Regions from separate parts of the Burkholderia cepacia complex sp. TUM26381 genome, predicted to be linked through region 1. Evidence: predicted binding sites of a transcription regulator. Region 1 holds the regulator's gene; the other holds the start of a gene.

The links. Region 1 encodes LexA, which represses DNA repair genes until DNA is damaged. Its sites were predicted from a motif close to ACTGTATNNNNATACAGT; they were not measured.
Region 2: a site for LexA is predicted at 1,376-1,393, ahead of ACWMMN_RS05365 (PA0069 family radical SAM protein). Genes of this name have one in related genera too.

The regions. Positions count from the first base shown of each region.
Region 1 is NZ_CM172006.1:1,724,775-1,729,401, forward strand. Features, by position in the region: gene nodI (nodulation factor ABC transporter ATP-binding protein NodI) at 1-484, opposite strand, end outside; gene ACWMMN_RS08155 (universal stress protein) at 816-1,313, shown strand; gene ACWMMN_RS08160 (DUF2939 domain-containing protein) at 1,401-2,108, opposite strand; gene ACWMMN_RS08165 (hypothetical protein) at 2,138-2,473, opposite strand; gene lexA (transcriptional repressor LexA) at 2,500-3,147, opposite strand; gene ACWMMN_RS08175 (sulfate ABC transporter substrate-binding protein) at 3,412-4,449, shown strand; gene cysT (sulfate ABC transporter permease subunit CysT) at 4,572-4,627, shown strand, end outside.
Region 2 is NZ_CM172006.1:1,121,556-1,126,182, forward strand. Features, by position in the region: gene ACWMMN_RS05355 (D-amino acid dehydrogenase) at 1-684, opposite strand, end outside; gene ACWMMN_RS05360 (Lrp/AsnC ligand binding domain-containing protein) at 830-1,318, shown strand; gene ACWMMN_RS05365 (PA0069 family radical SAM protein) at 1,421-2,587, shown strand; gene ACWMMN_RS05370 (NINE protein) at 2,639-3,106, opposite strand; gene ACWMMN_RS05375 (PQQ-dependent sugar dehydrogenase) at 3,216-4,355, opposite strand; gene rpsP (30S ribosomal protein S16) at 4,508-4,627, shown strand, end outside.

The DNA of each region.
Region 1 (4,627 bases):
CGTCCAGCACCAGCACGTCGGGATCGTTGACGAGCGCGCGGGCGAGCGTGAGGCGGCGTTTCATGCCGCCCGACAACTCGCCGACCTTCGCATCGGCCTTGTTTTCGAGCTTCGCGAATTCGAGCAGCGGCTGCACGAGTGCGCGTGCGGCCTGCGCCGACATCCCGAAGTAGCGGCTGAACACGAGCAGGTTCTCGCGCACGGTGAAGTCGGGATCGAGATTGTCGAACTGCGGGACGACGCCGACGCGCTGGCGTGCATGCCGCGCGCGCGATGGAACCGGTTCGCCGCATAGGGAGATGGTGCCGGCATCGGGGTGCGTGAGGCCGAGCAGCATTTTCAGGGTGGTGGTCTTGCCGGCGCCGTTCGGTCCGAGCAGGCCGTAGCATTCGCCGGCCTGGACGTTGAAGGACAGACCGTTGACGACGAGCTTGTCGCCATAGCGCTTTTCGACGTTGCGGAAATCGATCGGTGCGACGGACATGGGCATGTTGTCGTTGTGAGCGGGCGCGTTCCGCTGCCCGCCGGCTGGCCGGTTGGCGAACGGATCGGACGAATGCGTGTCACATGGGCATGACCGAAGCGAACGCCGCCGGCGCGATATGACCCGCTGGAGTACGGACGAGCCATTCTAGTGCATCGGCTGCGTCTCTTCAGGGCATGCCTGCACGGTGCGATGTATGCGCGCACCGATCGTGCACTGCATCATCGCGCACGCGCTGCGCGGGGCGAATCAGCGTTTTCCATCCCTTGCGTCCTGAATTGCGGCGCACCATGATGAATGCGTAGGCTCGTTGTCGCGATAGGGAGGTTTCATGGCTAGCTACAACAAGATTTTGCTGTGTTACGACGGCACGCTCGAAGGGCGCAAGGCACTGCGCTGCGGCGCTAATCTCGCAATGGACCTGAAGGCCGAAACGCACTTGCTGTCGGTCGTCGACATGCGTTCGAGCATTGCGCAAAGTGCAGGTTTGCTGACCGACGTCGCATGCGGCCGCTTCGAGGAAACCGCGCGCGAAATCCTCGAGGAAGGGGTGAACTGGCTGCGCGAGCGTGGCGTGCAGGCCGAAGGCCATTTCGCGTTCGGTTATCCGATCGACGAAATCGCGAATCTTGCGTCGGAACTGAAGGTCGACCTCGTCGTTGTCGGCCACCGGTGCCGCAGCGGACTGTCGCGATGGTGGATGGGCTCGGGCAATACGCAACTGCTCGACCGCGTGAACTGCAGCATTCTGGTGGCGTGCTCGTCGGCGGAAGAGCAGAAAGCCGAAATCGCGCGCGAGCGTGAAGCGGCCACGGCGAACGGCAAATGATCTAAAGACGCGATGGTTGCCTGGTCGGCAATGCGTGCCGGTCAGGCGCCGCACCGCTTCAGCGGTGCGGGCGTCGAGCGCGGCCTGTTATGCGTGCAGGTCGATCGCGGACAATTTCCACGAAAACAGCCCGAAGCGGTGGAATACCGCCGCATAGCGCGTGCCGTCGGCGCTGCGCTGATACGTCACGACGAATTCTTCGATATTCCGGTAGCCCGCGCTGGTTTGCTGCGGATGCGTCGCCTCGCTCGGGCTCGCCGGCGTGGCAGGCGCGGGCGCCGCTGACGACGCGGTCGCAGCGGATGCGTTACTGCTCGCAGCGGCGGCACTTGCCGGCGCCGGATTGGCCGGCGTGGCGGCTGGTGCGCCGCCCGGCGTATTGCCTTGCGGCAGATTCGACAAATCAGGCGGGCGCTCGCCCGGATTGCCGCGCGGCGGCAATCCGCTCATCAGCGCGGCCACGCCCTCCGGGGTCGCGTACGCATCGACCAGCGGGCCGATCAACGCGGACCCGATCAGCGCGCCGATCACCGCAAACGGGTTGTTCTTCTTCACAGCGTCGATCCGGCGCATCAACTCTTCCGTGACCTGCTGTTTGAGGCTGATGCGTAGCGACGGAAAATCGACATACTCGCTAATCGCCTGCGCATCTCGCGCATCGATCGCCGATTTCAGGCGACCGAGCGCGACGTACGGCGACGCGTACGCATAGCCGATCGCCGCAATGACGACGACGATCAGCGCGACGATCAGCAGGGGCTTGAGTCGCCATGCGCGGCTCGGCGATCCAGTCACGTTGCCTCCGGTGCGGGGATGTTCCGCAATCAGAGACCGCCCGGCGTAGCCGATCGTTCCTCCGCGATGCAGCGATCGATCATCCGGCACACGGCATCGATCGTGCCGACCATGATCAGGCGCGACCGGCCGTGATAGACGCGCACCGGTGCGCGACGCGCGGGTTCCGCGTGATTCAGGCCGGCGTTCAGCGATACCCGGGCGAACGCGGGGAGCGCTGACGGCAGCAGGGACGCCTGCCGTTCGACTGCGACTTCTTCTTGCACGGGCGCGGCCGCGGACAGCGGTGCGCAGGGCGTGCGGCCGCGCAGATGACGCAGGCGGCCGAATTGACGGAAAGGCAGCAGACGGGCAAGGCGTTCCATGATGTTCTCCTCAGCGAGACGGAATGTCAGAGTTCGCCCGAGCGGATCAGCCCGACGGCGATGCCTTCCAGCGCGAATTCGGCGCTGCCGGCCTTGACGAAGATGTTTTCGTAATCCGGGTTCTCCGCGATCAGCTCGAGACCGCCCGGCCGGCGCATCAGGCGCTTGACCGTGACGTCGTCGCCGAGACGCGCGACGATGATCTGGCCATCCTTCGCTTCCGTGCGCTTCTGCACGGCGAGGAGATCGCCATCGAGGATGCCGGCGTCGCGCATCGACAGGCCGCGCACCTTCAGCAGGTAGTCGGGCTTGCTCGTGAACAACGCGGGATCGCATGCGTAGTGCTGCGAGATGTGCTCCTGCGCGAGGATCGGGCTACCGGCTGCGACGCGGCCGACGAGCGGCAGCGACAACTGCATCAGGCCGGCGTGCGGCAACGTGAACTGGTGCGGGGCATCTTCGATGCCGAGCAGGCGGATGCCGCGCGACGCGCCGGCCGCCAGCTCGATCACGCCTTTGCGCGCCAGCGCGCGCAGGTGCTCCTCGGCCGCATTTGGCGAGCTGAAACCCAGTTCGGCCGCGATCTCGGCGCGGGTGGGCGGGAATCCGGAGCGCTCGATCGCGCGACGGATCAAGTCGAACACTTGCTGCTGACGGGCGGTGAGTTTGGTCATGGCTCAACTGTATGGATAGACAGTGAGCTGTATTTTTATACAGTACTTCGCGAATTTCAAGTGTTACGTGAGGTTCGACGCGATCACGCCGGTTCCGGCGTGATTTCGCGACGTCCGGACGGCGGTTTATCTGCCGCAACCGTCCATCCCGTCTGCGTTAGCACTTTTGAGTATTAAAAAATGAAGAACGATTATTTTTAATCATGTAACCCGTTCGTTAGACTGGCCCGACATCGCAACACCGACAACACTGGAGAACCAAGGATGGCGAAGCGCAATACGGGGCTGGTGGGCGGAGTGGGCCGCCTGATCGCAACACTCGCGCTGGGCGCGGCGGCGGCGCTGGGCGTCGCGACGCATGCCCAGGCCGATACGACGTTCCTGAACGTGTCGTACGACCCGACGCGCGAGCTGTATCAGGACTTCAACCAGGCGTTTGGCAAGGAGTGGAAGGCGAAGACGGGCGAGACCGTGAACTTCAAGCAGTCGCACGGCGGGTCGGGCGCGCAGGCGCGTTCGGTGCTCGACGGCCTGCAGGCAGACGTCGTCACGCTGGCGCTCGCGTATGACATCGACGCGCTCGCGAACAAGGGGCTCGTCAACAAGGACTGGCAGAAGCGCCTGCCCGACAACGCGTCGCCGTACACGTCGACGATCGTGTTCCTGGTGCGCAAGGGCAACCCGAAAGGGATCAAGGACTGGGACGACCTGACCAAGCCGGGCATCTCGATCGTCACGCCGAACCCGAAGACGTCGGGCGGCGCGCGCTGGAACTACCTGGCCGCATGGGCGTACGCGGTGCACAAGCCGGGCGGCAACGAGCAGACGGCCAAGGAATTCGTCACGAAGCTCTACAAGAACGCAGGCGTGCTCGATTCGGGCGCGCGAGGCGCGACGACGAGCTTCGTGCAGCGCGGGATCGGCGACGTGCTGATCGCATGGGAGAACGAGGCATTCCTGTCGGTGAAGGAATTCGGTACCGACAAGTTCGAGATCGTCGTGCCGTCGGTGAGCATCCTGGCCGAGCCGCCCGTCGCGGTGGTCGACAAGGTGGTCGACAAGAAGGGCACGCGCAAGCTGGCCGACGCGTACCTGAACTTCCTGTACAGCCCGCAGGGCCAGGAAATCGCGGCGCGCAACTACTACCGGCCGCGTTCGAAGAACGTGCCGGCGGAACTGACGAAGCAGTTCCCGAAGCTGAAGCTGTACACGGTCGACGACACGTTCGGCGGCTGGACGAGTGCGCAGAAGACGCATTTCGCGGACGGCGGCGTGTTCGACTCGATCTACAAGCCGCAGTAACGCCATAACGACAGCGGCGCGCCACGACAGCGCGCCGCATCCCCGATTGGCCGCCGGCGCGATTCACTGCGCCGGCGTTTGCGTCGGACCCATGAGCAGCATCGACCCAGCAAGAGCATCCGATGACGACGTACACCTTTCGCAAGCCGAGCGCGCTGCCCGGTTTCGGCGTGACGCT
Region 2 (4,627 bases), 600 kb from region 1:
CGCGAGCGCATCGATCGGCGTGTTGTAGCGGAACTTGACGCCGAGCGATTCGGCGAGCGCTGCGAGGCGCGTCGTGAACAGCTGGCAATCGCCCGTTTCGTCGCCCGGCAGGCGCAGGCCGCCCGTCAGCTTGTGCGAGACGGCCGCGAGTGCCGGTTCGGCGTGCTTCAGTTCGGCCGGCGACAGCAGTTCGAACGGCACGTTCGCTTCCTGCAGCACGGCGATATCCTTCGCCGCGCCGTCGAGTTGCTGCTGCGTGCGGAACAGTTGCAGCGTGCCGCCCGTGCGGCCTTCGTACTCGATGCCGGTATCGGCGCGCAGCGCCTGCAGGCAGTCGCGGCTGTATTCGGCGAGACGGACCATGCGGCCCTTGTTGACCGCATAGCGCTCGGCCGTGCAGTTGCGCAGCATCTGGTACATCCACTGGAGCTGGAAACGCGTGCCGTCGAGGCGGATCGCGAGCGGCGCATGCTTTTCGAACATCCACTTGACGGCCTTCAGCGGCACGCCAGGCGCGGCCCACGGCGCGGCATAGCCGGGCGAGATCTGGCCTGCGTTCGCGAAGCTCGTCTCGAGCGCCGGGCCGGCTTCCCGGTCGATCACGGTGACTTCATGACCGGCGCGCGCGAGGTAATACGCGCTTGCCACGCCCACCACACCACTGCCCAGAATGACGACTCGCATAGCTGCTCCAGATGGAAGGGACCAGGTCGAGGCCGGGCGCATGTGCGGCTCCGTGTAACCTCTAGCTGATCTAGTTTTTTGCGCTATGGTATTGTCGAATGTGCAGGTTTTGTTATCGTATTTTTCAAGTTTTCAGCATAAAAAAATGAGAACGCAACGTCAGCCAGTACGCTCGCTCGACAAGCTCGACCGGCGCATCCTGAAACTGCTCCAGGACGACGGCCGGATGGCGATGAAAGACCTCGCGGAACAGGTCGGACTGACCGTCACGCCGTGCATCGAGCGTGTGCGGCGCATGGAGCGCGACGGCGTGATCACCGGCTATCACGCGCGGGTCGACCCGGGCCAGCTGGGCGCCGCGCTGCTGGTGTTCGTCGAGATCACGCTCGGCCACAAGGGCGGCAACATGTTCGAGCAATTCCGCCGGGAAGTGATGAAGATCGACGAGGTGCTCGAGTGCCATCTCGTGTCCGGCGACTTCGACTACCTGATCAAGGCGCGGATCGGCGAGATGGCCGACTACCGGAAGCTGCTCGGCGACATCCTGTTGCAGCTGCCCGGTGCGGTGCAGTCGAAGAGCTATGTCGTGATGGAAGAAATCAAGGAGACGCTGACGATTGCCGTCGGCGAGTGACGTGCCGGCGGCCTGTTGTCGGGCCCCTTATCCCGCCCTTGGCATGCCGCACCCAATACTGTATAAATGTACAGTATTGGGTGCGGGCGAAGGGGTGGGCACATGGACGATCGGTCCGACAATGAATTTCCGATAGCGCCGCCGGTGCCCCGCAAGGGGCGCGGCGCGGTCGACAACCTGCAGGGGCGGTATGAAATCGCGCAGCGCGAAGCGGTCGACGACGGCTGGACGCACGAGTTCGGCGACGACGATTTCGCCGCGCCGCTGCGCACGCAGGTATTCGAGGAGCGGGCGAAGAGCATCCTGACGCACAACCAGTCGCCCGATATCCCGTTCAGCGTGTCGCTCAATCCGTATCGCGGCTGCGAACACGGTTGTATCTACTGCTTCGCGCGGCCGACACACAGCTATCTCGGCCTGTCGCCGGGGCTCGATTTCGAAAGCCGCATCTACGCGAAGGTCAATGCGGCCGAACTGCTCGAGCGCGAGATTTCGCGCAAGCGCTACGTGCCGGAGCCGATCGCGCTCGGCGTCAATACCGACGCTTACCAGCCGGTCGAACGCGACCTGCGCATCACGCGCAGCGTGATCCAGGTAATGCACGATCGCGGGCTGCCGTTCGCGGCGATCACGAAATCGTCGCTGATCGAGCGCGATCTCGACCTGCTCGCACCGATGGCCGAGCGCGGGCAGGTGATGGCGGCGGTCACGATCACGACGCTCGATGCCGATCTCGCGCGGACGCTCGAGCCGCGTGCGGCCACGCCGGCGCGACGGCTGCGCACGATCCGCGCGCTGCGCGACGCGGGCGTGCCGGTCGGCGTGAGCATTGCGCCGGTGATTCCGTTCGTGACCGAACCCGACATGGAGCGCGTGCTCGAGGCCTGCGCGGAAGCCGGCGCGACGTACGCGAGCTACATCATCCTGCGGTTGCCGTGGGAGGTCGCGCCGCTGTTCAAGAGCTGGCTCGCCGCGCATTTTCCCGATCGTGCGGAGCGCGTGATGAACCGCGTGCGCGACATGCGCGGCGGCAAGGATTACGACTCGGATTTCTCGAAACGGATGAAGGGCGAGGGGGTCTGGGCCGACCTGTTGCGCCAGCGCTTCCGCCAGACCGTCAAGCGGCTGGGGCTGAACGAGCGCACGAACGGCATTCTCGATCTGTCGCAGTTTCGCGGTGCGCCGGCCGCTGTCGCGCCGGCGCCGCGTGTTGCCGGGCGTTCGGCCGGCGCGCAGCTGCGCGACGACATGCAGTTGAATCTGTTCTGACACGCGAGCGAAGCCGTCGCGTGTCGGCCGCGGATGCCGCCTGCGTTGTCCTTACTGCGAAAGCTGCTTCGCCGCTTCGACCTGCGATTCGAAGTACGTCTGGAACGACAGCGCGAGGGCGGTCATCAACAGGAATGCGCCGATCAGCAGCGAGAAGATCACGACGAAGATCACGGTCCAGCCCGACTTGCTGTGCTTGCCGGTGTCCGCGTTGAATTGCGCATCCCATTTCTCGTCGGGGCGCAGCCCGTAGACGAGTGCGGCGAGGAACGCCGCCAGCAGCGAGATCGCTCCGGGTACCGCGAGCCACCAACCGAGGCCGGCGCTGCGTTGGGTCGCCGCGAGCAGGAGGAAGCCCGGAATGCCGACGATCGTCGCGAGCAGGTGTGCCCAGCCGTACACGTCGCGAAAGCCATACAGATAGAAGCGGTGCGCGCCGAGCGATCCGAGCAGGAATGCGAGGGCGGCGGTGAGCGTCTTGGAGCGGAAGCGGCGGGACGGTGCGGTGCTGCTGGACATGGATGGCGGCGTATTGTCGTTGGCATGGGCGGCCGGCGGGCCGGCGCGGGCGCGCGGCCCGGCACGCATTCTACGATGCCCGGTCGGACCCGGTCACCCCTTGCCTGCGTCAAGGTGCCGCATAGGTCACGCGGTAGATCGCGCCCGCGTAATCGTCGCTGACGAGCAGCGAGCCGTCCGGCAGCGGCAGCACGTCGGCGGGGCGGCCCCATACCGTGCCGTCGGGCCGTAGCCAGCCGGTGACGAATGGCGTCTGGCGCGCCTGGCTGCCGTCCGCCGATACGACCACGCGCATCACGCGGTAACCGACCTTCGTGCTGCGGTTCCACGAGCCGTGTTCGGCAATGAACACGTTATTGCGATACGACGCCGGAAACATCGGCCCGGTATAGAAGCGCATGCCGAGCGCGGCAACGTGCGCACCGAGTTTCAAGACGGGCGGCACATAGCGGCGGCAGACGTCGGCGCTGCCGAATTCGGGGTCGGGCGTATCCCCGCCATGGCAATATGGAAAGCCGAAATCGAGGCCGGCGCGCGGCGCACGGTTCAGCTTGTCGTCGGGTACGTCGTCGCCCATCATGTCGCGCCCGTTGTCGGTGAACCACAGCTCGCCCGAGTCGGGATGCCACGCGAAGCCGACCGTATTGCGCACGCCGCGGGCGACCACCTCGCTGCCGCTGCCGTCGGCCTTCATTCGCGCGATGATTGCGTAGCGGCTGCGATCGGGGAGGCAGACGTTGCACGGCGCACCGGTCGGCACGTAAAGCTTGCCGTCGGGGCCGAACGCGATGAATTTCCAGCCGTGATGGTGCTCGGTCGGCAGCGCGTCGGTCACGACGACCGGGGCGGGCGGTTTGGCGAGCCGGTCGTCGATATGATCGAGGCGCAGGATGCGCGACACGGCGGATATATAGAGGGCGCCATCGCGGTAGGCAACGCCGACCGGCATGTCGAGCCCGGAAGCGATCACGTAACGCGCACTGATCCGGCCCTCTTGCATCACGAATGCATGGACGCGTCCTTCCCGCGTGCCGACATACAGGATGCCGCGCGGCGACCACGCCATTTCGCGCGCGGCCGGTACCGCGTCGGTCAGGACTTCGACGTGGAAGCCGGGCGGTACGACGAGTTCGCTCACCGGCAACGGCGCGGCAAACACCGGTGCGGACGCGAGGCAGGCAAGGCCGGCGAGCAGCGCCGTGAGACGGGGCTGCGCGCGGCGCGTCGAGGCGGCGCGAAGGGACGGCATGACGGTGGGAAACGTCCAGGACACGACGATTGTATGCCCGCCCGACAGGCCGACCGCGGATTTTTTGCGCGTAAGTGTTTGTTGTACCTCTGGTTTCCGGCTATAATCGCGTGTTTCAGTAGTTTCGAACCCGGTTTTCCGAAGGACATCATATGGTTATCATCCGTCTGGCTCGTGGCGGCTCGAAGAAGCGCCCGTTCTACAACATCGTTGCTACCGATTCGCGTAACCGTCGTGACGGCCGCTTCATCGAGCGCGTCGGCTTCTACAAC